One region of the Streptomyces clavifer genome, then DNA from elsewhere that is predicted to be linked to it. Evidence: riboswitches for the same ligand, from Rfam matches in the RefSeq annotation. Region 1 holds a riboswitch; each other region holds the start of a gene.
What was found. Region 1 has a riboswitch for S-adenosylmethionine ahead of OG927_RS08660 (aminotransferase class V-fold PLP-dependent enzyme). Riboswitches for the same ligand answer to the same signal wherever they lie in the genome.
Positions count from the first base shown of each region.

Region 2: linked by a shared signal. The riboswitch ahead of OG927_RS28425 (hypothetical protein) and the one ahead of OG927_RS08660 (aminotransferase class V-fold PLP-dependent enzyme) in region 1 are both predicted to bind S-adenosylmethionine.
Region 3: linked by a shared signal. The riboswitch ahead of thrC (threonine synthase) and the one ahead of OG927_RS08660 (aminotransferase class V-fold PLP-dependent enzyme) in region 1 are both predicted to bind S-adenosylmethionine.

Region 1 covers NZ_CP107793.1:2,023,128-2,027,828, reverse strand. The annotation lists gene qcrB (cytochrome bc1 complex cytochrome b subunit) at 1-727, shown strand, start outside; gene trpD (anthranilate phosphoribosyltransferase) at 852-1,916, shown strand; SAM riboswitch class IV at 2,061-2,178, shown strand; gene OG927_RS08660 (aminotransferase class V-fold PLP-dependent enzyme) at 2,352-3,728, shown strand; gene OG927_RS08655 (Lrp/AsnC family transcriptional regulator) at 3,800-4,081, opposite strand; gene OG927_RS08650 (rhomboid family intramembrane serine protease) at 4,078-4,701, opposite strand, start outside.
Region 2 covers NZ_CP107793.1:6,535,598-6,540,298, forward strand. The annotation lists gene OG927_RS28415 (cytochrome P450) at 1-1,089, shown strand, start outside; gene OG927_RS28420 (cytochrome P450 family protein) at 1,086-2,312, shown strand; SAM riboswitch class IV at 2,439-2,550, shown strand; gene OG927_RS28425 (hypothetical protein) at 2,599-3,009, shown strand; gene OG927_RS28430 (dihydrofolate reductase family protein) at 3,330-3,887, shown strand; gene OG927_RS28435 (arabinan endo-1,5-alpha-L-arabinosidase) at 4,225-4,701, shown strand, end outside.
Region 3 covers NZ_CP107793.1:4,206,408-4,211,108, reverse strand. The annotation lists gene OG927_RS18375 (cold-shock protein) at 42-248, opposite strand; gene OG927_RS18370 (MoaD/ThiS family protein) at 761-1,036, opposite strand; gene thrC (threonine synthase) at 1,065-2,363, opposite strand; SAM riboswitch class I at 2,382-2,509, opposite strand; gene OG927_RS18360 (glucosyl-3-phosphoglycerate synthase) at 2,663-3,613, shown strand; gene OG927_RS18355 (alpha,alpha-trehalose-phosphate synthase (UDP-forming)) at 3,668-4,701, shown strand, end outside.

The DNA of each region.
Region 1 (4,701 bases):
CACGGGCGCCCAGCCGGACTGGTACATGGGCTTCGCGGAAGGCTTCGTCCGTGTCATGCCGGGCTGGGAGATCAACCTCTGGGGTCACACGCTGGCCCTGGGCGTGCTCATCCCGCTGGTTCTCTTCGGTGTCGTGCTCGCGGCTCTCGCGCTGTACCCGTTCATCGAGTCGTGGATCACCGGGGACAAGCGCGAGCACCACATCCTGGACCGCCCGCGCAACGCTCCGACCCGCACCGGACTGGGTGTCGCCTGGGTGACGATCTACTTCGTCATGCTGATCGGCGGCGGCAACGACATCTGGGCGACCCACTTCCACCTCTCGCTCAACGCGATCAGCTGGTTCGTACGGATCGCCTTCTTCGTCGGCCCGGTCGTGGCGTTCATCGTGACCCGGCGGATCTGCCTCGGCCTCCAGCGCCGCGACAAGGAGAAGGTGCTGCACGGGCGCGAGTCCGGCACCATCAAGCGCCTGCCGCACGGTGAGTTCGTCGAGATCCACGAGCCGCTCAGCCAGGGGCAGCTCCACACGCTCACGGCGCACGAGCAGTACAAGCCGTTCGAGATCGGCCCGACGGTCGACGAGAACGGTGTCGAGCGCAAGCCCTCCGCAGTGCAGAAGCTGCGGGCCAGGCTCAGCCGCGGCTACTACGGCGAGGACAACCAGATCGCCAAGCCCACCGCCGAGGAGTACAAGGAGATCACCAGCGGCCACGGCCACCACTGATCACCTCAGCTGACCGCCACAGCAGGAGCCCCGTCCATTCGATGGACGGGGCTCTTCGCTGTCCCCCGGGGCTGGATAGGGTGGGGACCGTTCCCTTACCGGCTGTGGACCCCAGGAGCGGACCATGAACGTGGCGACCCAGGACGGCGGCGAAGGCGTGGCGGCCCGTTCCTGGCCCGGCGTGCTGACCCCGCTCCTGCGCGGCGAGAACCTGACCGCCGAGGACACCGCGTGGGCCATGGACCGCATCATGAGCGGCGAGGCGACCGACGTGCAGATCGCGGGGTTCGCGGTCGCGCTGCGGGCCAAGGGGGAGACGGTCGACGAGGTCACGGGCCTCGTGAACGCCATGTACGCGCACGCCCGGACCATCCACGTGCCTGGCCGCACCGTCGACATCGTGGGTACCGGCGGCGACCTGGCCAAGACGGTCAACATCTCCACCATGTCGGCGATCGTGATCGCGGGGACCGGCGCCAAGGTCGTCAAACACGGAAACCGCGCGTCCTCCTCGGCGAGCGGTGCCTCCGACGTCCTGGAGAAGCTCGGCGTCAGCCTCGAACTGGCGCCGGAGCGCGTGGTCGAGGTCGCGGAGGAGGCCGGCATCACCTTCTGCTTCGCCGTGAAGTTCCACCCGGCCCTGCGGCACGCGGCCAGGGCCCGCAAGGAGCTCGGCACGCAGACCACCTTCAACATCCTCGGTCCGCTCACCAACCCGGCCCGGGTGCGTTCCCAGGCCGTCGGGGTCGCCGACCTGAGGATGGCGCCCATCGTCGCGGGCGTGCTCGCCGACCGGGGGAACTCGGCACTCGTCTTCCGCGGCGACGACGGTCTCGACGAGCTGACCACCACCGCGACCTCCCGGGTCTGGATCGTCCGGGACGGCGGCGTGCGCGAGGAGTCGTTCGACCCGCGCGACGTCGGCCTGGAGCTGGTGCCGGTCGAGGCGCTGCGCGGCGCCGACGCCTCGTACAACGCGGATGTCGCCCGCCGGCTGCTGGACGGGGAGACCGGTCCGGTGCGCGACGCGGTCCTGCTCAACTCGGCGGCCGCGCTGGTCGCCCTCGACCCGGGCGAGGGCACGCTGAACGAGCGGATCGCCGCCGGGATCGCGCGGGCCGCGGAGTCGGTCGACTCGGGTGCGGCCAAGCGCGCACTGGAGCGATGGGTGGCCGCCAGCAACGCGTAGGCCCTTCGCCGGGGCCGGGCCGGTGCCGCGATCCGTTCGGATCCGGGCAGAAGGACCCCGAGGCGTGCGAAGCGAAGCAGAGCGCAGTCCGGATCGCGGACTGCGCTCTTGCGCGTACGGGCAGGTGTGGCAAGATGCTGCGCAGGTCATGAGTGACAGCGACTACGGCCCCGGCCCGCTGTCCGGCAACCCTCCGTCCGTGGCGGGGTGCCCCGGGTGAAGACCAGGCCGCAGGCAGCGAGGCTTGCGGCAAGCGCGGGCCCCTCGGCATCTGTGCATGCCAACCCCCGGGGTCCTGGTCCCTAGGGAGCCTCTTGTGAGCAAGCGAATGCGATAGGGCTCTTCGCCCTTCTCCGCACACCCTTCTTCTCCTTTCCCCGTGCTGCCGCGTACCGCCGGCGCGAGGATTTCGCCTGCCTGTTACGGGAGTTCGCCATGTCTGTCTCCACCGCTGCCCTCGACCAGTCCATTTGTGCCCCGCTGCCTGTTCTGGGAGCAGATGTCACCGTTCCGCTGGTGACCGGCGGCGATGTCACCTATGCCGCCCTCGACTACGCGGCGAGCGCCCCGGCCCTCCAGCGGGTGTGGGACGACGTGGCCGCCTACGCCCCGTACTACGGCAGCGTGCACCGCGGCGCAGGGTACCTCTCGCAGCTCTCCACCGACCTCTTCGAGAGCAGCCGCACGACGGTCGCGGACTTCCTCGGCTGCCGGCCCGAGGACCAGGTGGTCTTCACCCGTTCGACGACGGACTCCCTCAACCTGCTGGCGTCCGCGCTGCCCGCCGACTGCCAGGTCTTCGTGTTCGAGACCGAGCACCACGCCTCGCTGCTGCCCTGGCGCGACGCCCGGGTGACGTACCTCGACGCCCCGCGCACCCCGGCGGAGGCCGTCGCCACGCTGGAGCGTGCGCTGGCCGGCCGCGACCCCCACGGGCCGGCGCTCGTCTGCGTGACCGGCGCTTCCAACGTGACCGGTGAGCTGTGGCCGGTCAAGGAGCTGACCTCCGCGGCCCACGCCCATGGTGCGCGGATCGTGCTCGACGCGGCGCAGCTGGCGCCCCACCACCCGGTGGACATCGCGGATCTGGACGTCGACTGGGTCGCCTTCTCCGGCCACAAGCTGTACGCGCCGTTCGGCTCGGGCGTCCTCGCGGGCCGGGCCGACTGGCTGCGGGACGCGGAGCCGTACCTCGCCGGGGGCGGTGCCTCCCGCAAGGTCGCCCGGCGCGCCGACGGCGGCGTGGACGTGGAGTGGCACACCACGCCCGCCCGGCACGAGGCGGGATCGCCCAACGTCATCGGCGTCTACTCCATCGCCGCCGCCTGCAGGGCCCTGACCGAGGCCGGGTTCGACCGGCTGGTCGCGCGCGAGCAGCAGCTCGTCACCCGGGTCCGCGAAGGGCTGGCGGGGGTGCCCGAGGTGCGGGTGCTCTCCCTGTTCGGCGACGACGCCCCGCGGGTCGGCGTCATCTCGTTCGTCGTCGAGGGCTGGAACAGCTCGCACTTCGCCGCGGCGCTCTCCGCGGAGTACGGCATCGGGGTGCGCGACGGACTGTTCTGCGCCCACCCCCTCGTCCGGACGCTGCTGGGCAGCGAGCCGCAGGAGCCGGGCGAGTGCGGCGCGCCGGAGGCGGAGCCGGGGGAGCGGTCGCTCAACGCCATCCGGGTGAGCTTCGGGGCCGGTACGCCGGACGAGCACATCGAGCGGTTCCTCGGCGCGGTCCGGGAACTGGTGCGCACCGGTGCGCGGTGGTCCTACCGCACGGAGGACGGGCGCTGCGTCCCGGACCGGGGTGCGGCACAGGTCTGACGGGCCCGCGTACGGCTTCGGCCGGGGACTGGAGCAGCGCTCCCCGTCCCCGGCCGAAGCCGTACGCCGTGCTACGCGTCGAGACCGATGGCGAAGGCCGCCTCGAGGTCGTGCTGCGAGTACGTACGGAAGGCGACGTGGGTGTCGGTGCCCTCGACGCCCGGGATCTTGCTGATCCGGCCGGGGATGACGTCGGCCAGATCGTCGTGCTTGGCCACCCGGACCATGGCGATCAGGTCGTACGTGCCGGTGACCGAGAAGACCTCGCTGACGCTGTCCAGCGCGGCGATGGCCTCGGCGATCTCGGGAATCCGGTCCACGCTGGTTTTGATGAGCACGATCGCGGTGATCACGGCTTGCTTTCTCCCTCGGTGGCCGTGGCTGGAGCCTTCACCCTAACCCCACCCCGGAAGCGCACCCGGGCGTAGAGGAACCCGGTGGCGAAGCCCGCCACATGGGCGAGGTAGGCCACGCCCGGCCCGCTGCCCGCGCCCCGGGCCGCGAGCCACTGCAGGACGAACCAGAACACGAGCACGATCCAGGCGGGGAAGCGCAGCGGCAGGAAGAAGAGGAAGGGGAAGAGGCTGGTGACCCGGGTGCGGGGGAAGAGGCGGAGGAACGCGCCGAGCACCGCGGAGATCGCCCCCGACGCGCCCACCAGGGTCTGGTCGGACTCGGAGTGCGCGACCGCGTAGACCACCAGGGCGAAGTAGCCGCAGCAGACGTAGAAGAACGCGAACTCGGCATGGCCCATGCGCTCCTCGGCCATCGCGCCGAACACGTACAGGAAGAGCATGTTGCCGAGCAGGTGCAGCCAGCTGCCGTGCACGAAGAGCGCGGTCAGCGGCGTGAGCGCCGCATGGGCGGAGCCGTCCAGGAGTTCACCGGGGATCACGCCCCACCGCTCGAAGTACCCGGCCTGCGCGGCGAGCAGGGCGTCGGCGGAGCCGCGGACGGGGGCGAGACCGGAGAG
Region 2 (4,701 bases), 4.5 Mb from region 1:
TACCGGGAGGTCCACCAGGTCACCAGCGACGGCGAGCTCTTCCCGCGGGACGTCGGGCTGTGGAACCAGTGGGAGCACGTACCCGAGGACTGGCCGCTCCTGCCCATGGTGGGGCGGCCCATGCCGTCCATCTACTTCACCGCGGGCGCCGAGCACCGGCGGCACTCCGAGATGGTGGTGCCCGCGCTGGAGGGCGTGGACCCGTTCGAGATCCGAGGGCACTGCGAGCAGCTCGCCGACCGGCTCGTCGACGACATCTGCGGCCGGGGTTCGGCCGATCTCGTCGCCGACTTCGCCGAGCCGCTGCCCGTGCTCGTCCTCGCCCGCCTCGTCGGGTTCCCCGACGCGGAGGGCGCGGACATCGCCCGGGTCCTGAAGGACCTGGCCGACGGGGGCCCCGGGGCCCAGGAGGCGTACGGGCGGTTCGGTGCGCACATGCGGCGGCTCGTCGCGGTCAAGCGGGCCGAGCCCGGCGACGACGTCACCTCGCGGATGCTCGCCGACCCCGAACCCTTCACGGACGAGGAGTACGCGCTCGACCTGATGGCCATCACGGCGGCGGGCCACCTCACCACCGCCGACTGGATCAGCAACTCCCTGCGCCTCATGCTCACCGAGGACCAGTTCGCCGAATCGCTCGCCGGCGGCCGGCGCAGCATCGGCGACGCGATGAACGAGGTCCTCTGGGAGGAGAGCCCCACCCAGATCCTCGCCGGCCGGTGGGCGGTCCGCGACACGCAGCTCGGCGGGCGGACCATCAAGGCCGGGGACATGCTCCTGCTGGGTCTGGGCGCGGCCAACACCGACCCCCTGATACGCCAGGAGCTGGGGCCCGGCACCGCGTCGCACGGCAGCAACGGGGCGCACCTGGCGTTCAGCCACGGCGAGTACCGCTGCCCCTTCCCCGCACAGGAGATCGCCGAGACCATCGCCCGTACCGGAATCGAGGTCATCCTCGACCGGCTGCCCGATCTCCGGCTCGCCGTCCCGGCCCAGGACCTCGTGCGGCGGCCGTCCGCCTTCCTGCGCGGGATGAACGCGCTTCCCGTCCGGTTCGCTCCCGTACGTACGACAGGAGACCTGTTGTGAACTGCCCGCACGCGACCGTGGTCGTCGACCCCCTCGTCCGGGACCTCGACGGTGAGACCGAGAAGCTGAGCGGGGGTGGCGCGCCACTGGCCCGCATCGAGCTCCTCGGGGTGCCCGCCTGGACCGTCACCCGGCACGCGGAGGCACGCCAACTGCTCGTCGACACGCGGCTGGTGAAGGACCTGAACGCGTGGGGGCTCTGGCGGAGCGGCGAGGTCACGCACGCCTGGCCGCTGATCGGCATGATCGACGCAGGCCGCTCCATGTTCACCGTGGACGGCGAGGAGCACCGCCGGCTGCGGACGAAGACCTCCCAGGCACTCACCCCGCGCCGGCTGGAGGCGATCCGCCCGGCCATCGAGAAGTTCACCGAGGAACTGCTGGACGCGCTCGCCGAACAGGGGAAGGACGGCGTCGTCGACCTCAAGGCGGTGTTCGCCCAGCCGTTGCCGATGCGGGTCGTCGGCCTCCTGATGGGGGTGGACGAGGCGCAGCACCCGATGCTGACGAAGCGCTACAAGGCGTTCTTCTCCATGCTCACCCCGCAGGAGGAGCGCATGGCGCTGCTCGCGGAGCTGGACGTGTTCTACGCGGAGCTCGTGCGGGAGAAGAAGGCGCGGACCACCGACGACCTCACCAGTGCGCTGATCCTCGCCGAGGAGGGCGGCGAGCCGCTGACCGAGGAGGAGGTCGTCGGCAACCTCAAGGCCATGGTGGCGGCCGGGCACGAGACCACGATCGGGCTCATCCTCAACGCCGTACGCGCGCTGCTCGCCCACCCCGACCAGCTGAGGAAGGTACTGGACGGGGAGATCCCGTGGGACACGGTGATCGAGGAGACGCTGCGCTGGGACACACCCACCACCCATCTGCTGATGCGGTTCGCCACGGAGGACATCCAGGTCGGTGACCAGGTGATAGCCGAAGGGGAGGGGGTGGTGATCTCCTACCGGGCCATCGGACGCGATGCCGTGCAGCACGGGGACGACGCCGACGCCTTCGACATCACCCGCCCGACGCCGATCCGGCACATGACGTTCGGTCACGGGCCGCACATCTGCCCGGGCGCCGCGCTGTCCCGCGTGGAGGCGGGCATCGCGCTGCCGGCGCTGTTCGGACGCTTCCCGCAGCTGAGGCTCGCCGTTCCGGACGAGGAGATCCGCAAGCTGCCGGTGATGACACAGAACGACATGGAGGCGTTTCCCGTGCTGTTGCACGGCTGAGGGGCGCCTGCCGGGACGCCGCCGGAGCACCGCTCGGGACACGCCCCTGCCCCGCCCCGGGGAGGGGTCGCGACGAGCCGGGGCGTACCTCCTGACGGCCTCTCGGCTCCTGTTACGCTTTTCGTGGGTCATGAGTTCCAGTGGCAAGCCCCGGCTCGCTGGACGGCACCCCGCTTCCGCTGCGGGTGCTCCGGGTGACGACCCGCTCCGCGCGGCACCGCGCGGGGAACAGCGGACACCGGGGGCGGGCCCCGGGGTCCAAGACCCCGGAAGGCGGCGACCGCCCATGCTCCCCCACCTCATTCACCAGGACGGCTGCACGCAGTACGCCGCCGGGCACCACGTGCACTGGATCCACGCCAAGAAGTGCGTGCAGGAGCCGGGCCGGGCCGTCGAGTTGCTGCTCACCTCCAGCGATGTGCGTGACGACGGCTGGTTCGCGCTGCGCGCCGCCTTCGAGCACGCGGGCGACCTGCCCGAGGTGTGGATGCACGCCCCCGCCGATCTGCGGGAGCTGCTCGCCGGGCACCGGGGCCGGGTCTTCTGGCTCCCGCGCTGGCACGCGCTGCGGTTCGTCGGCCTCGACGGCGGGGCGACCGGGCTGGTGAACGTCGGCACCGAGGGCGGGGCGCTGTGCGTGACCGAGCGGCCCGGCCCGGAGCGGACGAACCGCGGGAACTTCACCTACGGGCTCTGACGGGGCCCCGGCAGGGCCGCTGCGTCGGGCCCCACTCGCCGTCGGCCCCGCGGCGTGCCGGCGGGGCCGGAAGGACGTCCCGTGCGGCGGTGCGTCGGTGCGGCGGTCACGGCACGAGGGTCGCGATGATGGTCTGCGACCGGCGTGGGCCACTCGTTTCGCGACACTGCGCGGGCAACCCGCCGACGAGGCGTGCCTCGTCCGTGATCCGGCGATGAACGGAACCGGTCGGCCGGTCGATCGATGAGTTCCGGTCCCTGCGGAGGTCACAGCCTGCGGGACCGCCGACCGACCGGCGCGCTCGTAGGCGGAGGAGACACATGGCAAAGCTCATCTACTCGATGATCACCTCGCTCGACGGCTATGCCGAGGCGGCCGAGGGCGACCTCGGCAGGGGGGCCGAGGACCAGGAGGTGCACACCTTCGTCAACGACCTCTTCCGGCCCGTCGGCACGTACCTCTACGGCCGACGGATGTACGAGACGATGGTCTACTGGGAGACCGCGCACACCGAGCCCGACCTGCCGCCGCACATCCTGCAGTACGCCCGCGACTGGCGGGCCGCGGAGAAGATCGTGTACTCCACGACGCTCGAGTCGGTGTCCAGCGCGAAGACCACGATCGAGCGGACCTTCGACCCGGACGCGGTGCGCAGGCTCAAGGCCGAGGCGGATCACGACCTCACCGTCGACGGCCCGAACCTCGCGGCCCAGGCGATCGCGGCCGGTCTGGTGGACGAGTACCACCTGTTCATCACCACGAGCGTGGTCGGCGGCGGCAAGCGGTTCTTCCCCGAGGGGGTGCGCCTCGATCTCGAGCTGGTCGAGGAGCGCGTGTTCGACAGCGGACTGATCTACGCGCGCTACCGGACCCGCTGAGCCGCAGCGGTTGCTCCCACCTGCCGGTGGCCCAGCCGGGGCAGGTGGGACCCGAGCGGCTCGAGGGCGGGCTCCTCCTGCCGCGAGTGTCAGGCCGACCAAGCACCGTGCTCGTGCTGTTCGTGATCTCGCACGGGGTGCGCGCGTTCGCCGAATCCGTGCGCGATCCGTTGACGCGCAACGTGTTCGATTCTACGGTCCCGTCCGAAGTGCCGAGCATTATTCGATATGTCGAACCTGCGAATGGCGTGGGCATGGCAACCAGTGAGCGGTCGGCGGCGACTGTCCAGTGCCACCGACGCGCCCCCCGCGCCCCACGACCGAAGGAGGTCTCCTCATGAGCCGCAGCCTGAGAAGGACCCTCGCCGTTCTCCCCGCCGCGCTGCTGATGGCCCTCGTGCCGGGCAGTGCTTCCGCCTACCCCAACCCCGGTGTCGTCAACGGCGACATCGTCGTCCACGACCCGTCCATGATCCGGAGCCCGTCCGGCCGGTACCTGCTCTACTCCACAGGAGAAGGCCTCCAGCTCCGCACCTCCACCGACCGCACCGCCTTCGGCCGGTCGGGCAACGCCTTCACGACGAAGCCGAGCTGGTGGAAGAACTACTCCTCGGCTTCGGACCCCTGGGCCCCCGACATCTCCTACCGCGGCGGCACGTACCTGATGTACTACGCCGTCTCGTCCTTCGGCTCCAACACCTCGGCCATCGGACTCGCCGGCTCCACCACCGGTCTGGCGGGCAGTTGGAGCGACTACGGCATCGTGTACACCTCGAACGCGTCGAGCGACTACAACGCCATCGACCCCAACCTC
Region 3 (4,701 bases), 2.2 Mb from region 1:
CCTGCGTGTGTGAGTGGTGTCGTCGGCCGACCGCGCCGAGCTCAGCCGACGGCGAGCTTGACCATGTCCGCCTGCGGCCCCTTCTGGCCCTGCGAGATCTCGAATTCAACTCGCTGACCCTCTTCGAGGGTGCGGTATCCGTCCATCTGGATCGCGCTGTAGTGGACGAAGACATCCGCACCACCGTCGACCGCGATGAAGCCGTACCCCTTCTCCGCGTTGAACCACTTGACGGTGCCCTGAGCCATAGCCTTACTCCCCTATTACTGGCCCTTGCGCAGGTCCGCACTTCGCGGGCCCGGGTCAGAAGTCACCCTCCGACAGGAGAGGGTGGCGTGCGCCGGAACGCGTCGACCGCGGCCGAATGTATCCGCCCAACTGCCCTCTGCAACAGGTCAATCGGACGAGAATTCTGGGCATGGCCGAATGCCCGGATAGGGGGAACCGTGGATGTTCCGGGGCAAGTCGGGCCTGACAAAGGCCACTTATGCCTCAAGGGGTTCACGCACTTTGGCTGCTTCTTATCGCGACCGGGCGCATTCTCATATGCGGGCGGCGCGGGCAGCTGAGGGGGCTTCCCCAACTGTACCCCGCTCAATCCTGCAGAATTGCCCCCTCCGCTTCTCTCGCGGAGGGGGCAATGATGTTCACGCAATGGAGCCGATGGAGTCGACGGAGCCGGCGGGACCCCGGGCCCCTGCCTCGCACACGACGGCCGGACCCACGTCCGTCAGCGGCCCGGCGCGGGCCCGCCCGGCGGTCAGCCTCCGGCGACGGCCGGAATGATCGAGATGCCGGCGCCGTCCGGGGTGGCGGCCTCCAGGCCGCCCTCGAAGCGCACGTCGTCGTCGTTGACGTACACGTTCACGAAGCGGCGCAGCTTGCCCTGGTCGTCCAGGACGCGGGCCGCGATGCCCGGGTGGTCCTTCTCCAGCGACTCGATGACCTCCGAGAGGATCGCGCCCTCCGCCGGGACCTCGGCCTGACCGCCCGTGTAGGTGCGGAGAATGGTGGGGATACGGACCTTGACGCTCATGTGGGTGCCTTCCTTCGGTCTCGGGTGGTCAGTTGGCGGCGGCGAGGCCCGCGGCGCGGAACGCCTCCAGGCTGGGCCGGATCGTCGCCGCCACGCCGGTCGTCGGGGCGACGGCGTCCAGCGTCTTCAGCCCGTCACCGGTGTTCAGGACGACGGTGGTCAGCGTCGGGTCGAGCAGACCGGCCTCGATCAGCTTCTGCGTCACGCCGACCGTCACACCGCCCGCGGTCTCCGCGAAGATGCCCTCGGTGCGGGCCAGCAGCTTGATCGCGTCGACGACCTGCTCGTCGTTCACGTCCTCCACGGCACCGCCGGTGCGCCGGGCGATGTCCAGGACGTACGGGCCGTCGGCCGGGTTCCCGATGGCGAGGGACTTGGCGATCGTGTTCGGCTTCTGCGGCCGGACGACGTCGTGGCCGGCCTTGAAGGCGGCGGAGACCGGGGAGCAGCCCTCGGCCTGCGCGCCGAAGATCTTGTACGGCCTGTCCTCGACCAGGCCGAGCTTGATCAGCTCCTGGAGGCCCTTGTCGATCTTCGTGAGCTGCGATCCGGACGCGATCGGGATGACGAGCTGGTCGGGCAGCCGCCAGCCGAGCTGCTCGCAGATCTCGTACGCCAGGGTCTTGGAACCCTCGCCGTAGTACGGCCGCAGGTTGACGTTGACGAAGCCCCAGCCCTCGCCGAGCGGGTCTCCGATGAGCTCGGAGCAGAAGCGGTTGACGTCGTCGTAATTGCCCTCGATGCCGACCAGCTCACCGCCGTACACCGCGGCCATGACGACCTTGCCCTGCTCCAGGTCGTGCGGGATGAACACGCAGGAGCGGAAGCCGGCGCGGGCCGCGGCGGCACCCACCGCACCGGCGAGGTTGCCGGTGGAGGAGCAGGAGAGGGTGGTGAATCCGAAGGCGCGGGCGGCCTCGACGGCGATCGCGACGACGCGGTCCTTGAAGGAGTGCGTCGGGTTGCCGGAGTCGTCCTTGACGTACAGGCCGCCGGTGACGCCCAGCTCACGGGCGAGGTTGTCGGCCTTGACCAGCTTCGTGAAGCCGGGGTTGATGTTGGGCTTGTCCGCGACGTCCGAGGGGACCGGCAGCAGCGGCGCGTAGCGCCAGATGTTGTCCGGGCCTTCGGCGATGCGCTTCTTCAGCTCTTCGGGCGAGCCGCTCGGCAGGTCGTACGCCACCTCGAGCGGCCCGAAACAGGACGCACAGGCGAAAATGGGGCCGAGCTCGAAACGTTCGCTGCATTCGCGGCAGGAAAGCGCTACGGCGGGACCGAGGTCCACGGCGGAGGAATTGTTGTTTGTTGCAACTGTCTGCACGGCCATGATGGCGGAGGCCCTTTCTCCTCATCTTCCTCGCGACGTATTTCGCCACAAGACGGAATTGGCACCTTCCCCACCGTGACCTCGCGGTCGGCAGGAGGGTTGCCGGGACTTCAACGGGCCGTTCCCTCAGTCCCTCTGGATGAGCGCTGTGGCACCGGATCATGGATCCGGGCATTTATTCGCGGACCGACCCCGACATGCGAGGGCCATCCGCGTTGTTCAAGACTGTAACCGAAGCCCCGGGCGATGGAGATAGTCGTCCGCACCGCGAGATGGATCACATACAGGGAGTATCGACCGTGCTGGAAGAGGTGGAACGCTGGCTGAGCAGGCGTTCCTGGTCAGCCGCCGACCGCCCGCTCGACCGGCTCACGGCCGCCCGGGCGAGGGATCCGCACCGTGCGAGCGTGAGTGTCGTGCTGCCCGCGCTGAACGAGGAGGCGACGGTCGGCGCGATCGTCGCGGAGATCAGGCGCGAGCTCATGGAGAAGGTCCGGCTCGTCGACGAGCTGGTCGTGATCGACTCCGGTTCCACCGACGCCACCGCCGAGGTGGCCCGGCGGGCGGGCGCCCGCGTCGTGCACCGGGACGCAATCCTCCCCTCGCTGCCCGCCGTCCCGGGCAAGGGCGAGGTGCTGTGGCGGTCACTGCTGGTGACCGGCGGGGAGATCGTCTGCTTCATCGACGCGGACCTCAGGGACTTCTCCGCCGACTTCGTCTCCGGGATCGTCGGCCCGCTGCTGACCGACCCCGAGGTGGACTTCGTCAAGGCCATGTACGACCGGCCGCTGGGAGACACCGCGGGCCAGGGCGGCCGGGTCACCGAGCTGGTGGCGCGTCCGCTGCTCAACCTGCACTGGCCGCAGCTGGCCGGCTTCGTCCAGCCGCTCGGCGGCGAGTACGCGGTACGCCGCTCCCTGCTGGAACGGCTGCCCTTCCCGGTCGGTTACGGAGTGGAGCTGGGTCTGCTCGTCGACGCCCTGCACACGGTGGGCCTGGACGCACTGGCCCAGGTCGACGTCGGCGTACGCAAGCACCGCCACCAGGACGGGCAGGCGCTCGGCCGGATGGCCGCGGCGATCTACCGCACCGCGCAACTGCGGCTGTCCCGTGGGCATCTGGTGCGGCCCTCCCTCACCCAGTTCGAGCGGGGCGCGAACGGCTTCGTACCGCGCACCCACGCGGTGGACACGGAGGAACGGCCGCCGATGCGGGAGGTCGCGGAGTACGCGTCCCGCCGCGCGGCGTAGCAAGACGGCCGGCGTCACGTTTGGCGGGTCCCCGGACGGGCTAGGTTCGGTTACATGGTCTCCGAGCACGCTGCCCAGGTCCTCGTCGCTTCCAACCGCGGCCCGGTGTCGTACGCGCTGCGTGAGGACGGCTCGCTCGACTCGAAACGCGGCGGGGGCGGGCTCGTGTCCGGCCTCAGCGCCGTCGAGGACAAGCTGTGGGTGTGCGCGGCCCTGGGCGACGGCGACCGCGAGGCGGTCCGGCGCGGCGTCTCCGAGCCCGGCGTCCGGATGCTCGACATCGACGCCGGGGTCCACGCCGACGCGTACAACGGCATCGCGAACTCGGTGCTGTGGTTCGTGCACCACATGATCTACCAGACGCCGGTGGAGCCCGTCTTCGACGCGGAGTTCCGCCGGCAGTGGGCCTCCTTCGAGGCCTACAACCGGGCCTTCGCCGAGGCGCTCGCCGAGGAGGCCGGCGTCGGCGCGGCGGTCCTGGTGCAGGACTACCACCTCTCACTCGTCCCGGGCATCCTCCGCGAGCTCCGCCCCGACCTGCGGATCGGGCACTTCTCGCACACCCCGTGGGCGCCCGTCGACTACTTCCGGCTGCTGCCCGACGACATCGGCGAGCAGCTGCTGCGCGGCATCCTGGGCGCCGACCGGGCGGCCTTCCTGACCCGGCGCTGGGCGGACGCGTTCATCGGCTGCTGTACGGAGATCCTCGGCGGCACCGGCCGCACCCGGGTCGGGGTGCACGGGCTGGGCGCCGACGCGGACTTCCTGCGCCGCCGCTCGCGCGAGGCGGACGTGGACGAGCGGATGGAGACGCTGCGGGGGCAGGTGGGCGCCGGGCGGAAGACGATCGTGCGGGTGGACCGCACGGAGCTCTCCAAGAACATCGTGCGCGGCATGCACGCCTACCGGGCGCTGCTGGAGGAGCGCCCGGAGTGGCGCGAGCGGGTGGTGCACGTGGCGTTCGCCTATCCCTCCCGGCAGGACCTCGCGGTGTACCGCGACTACACGGCGGAGGTCCAACGGGTCGCCGACGGGATCAACGAGCAGTACGGCACGCCGGACTGGACCCCGGTCCTGCTCCACGTCGA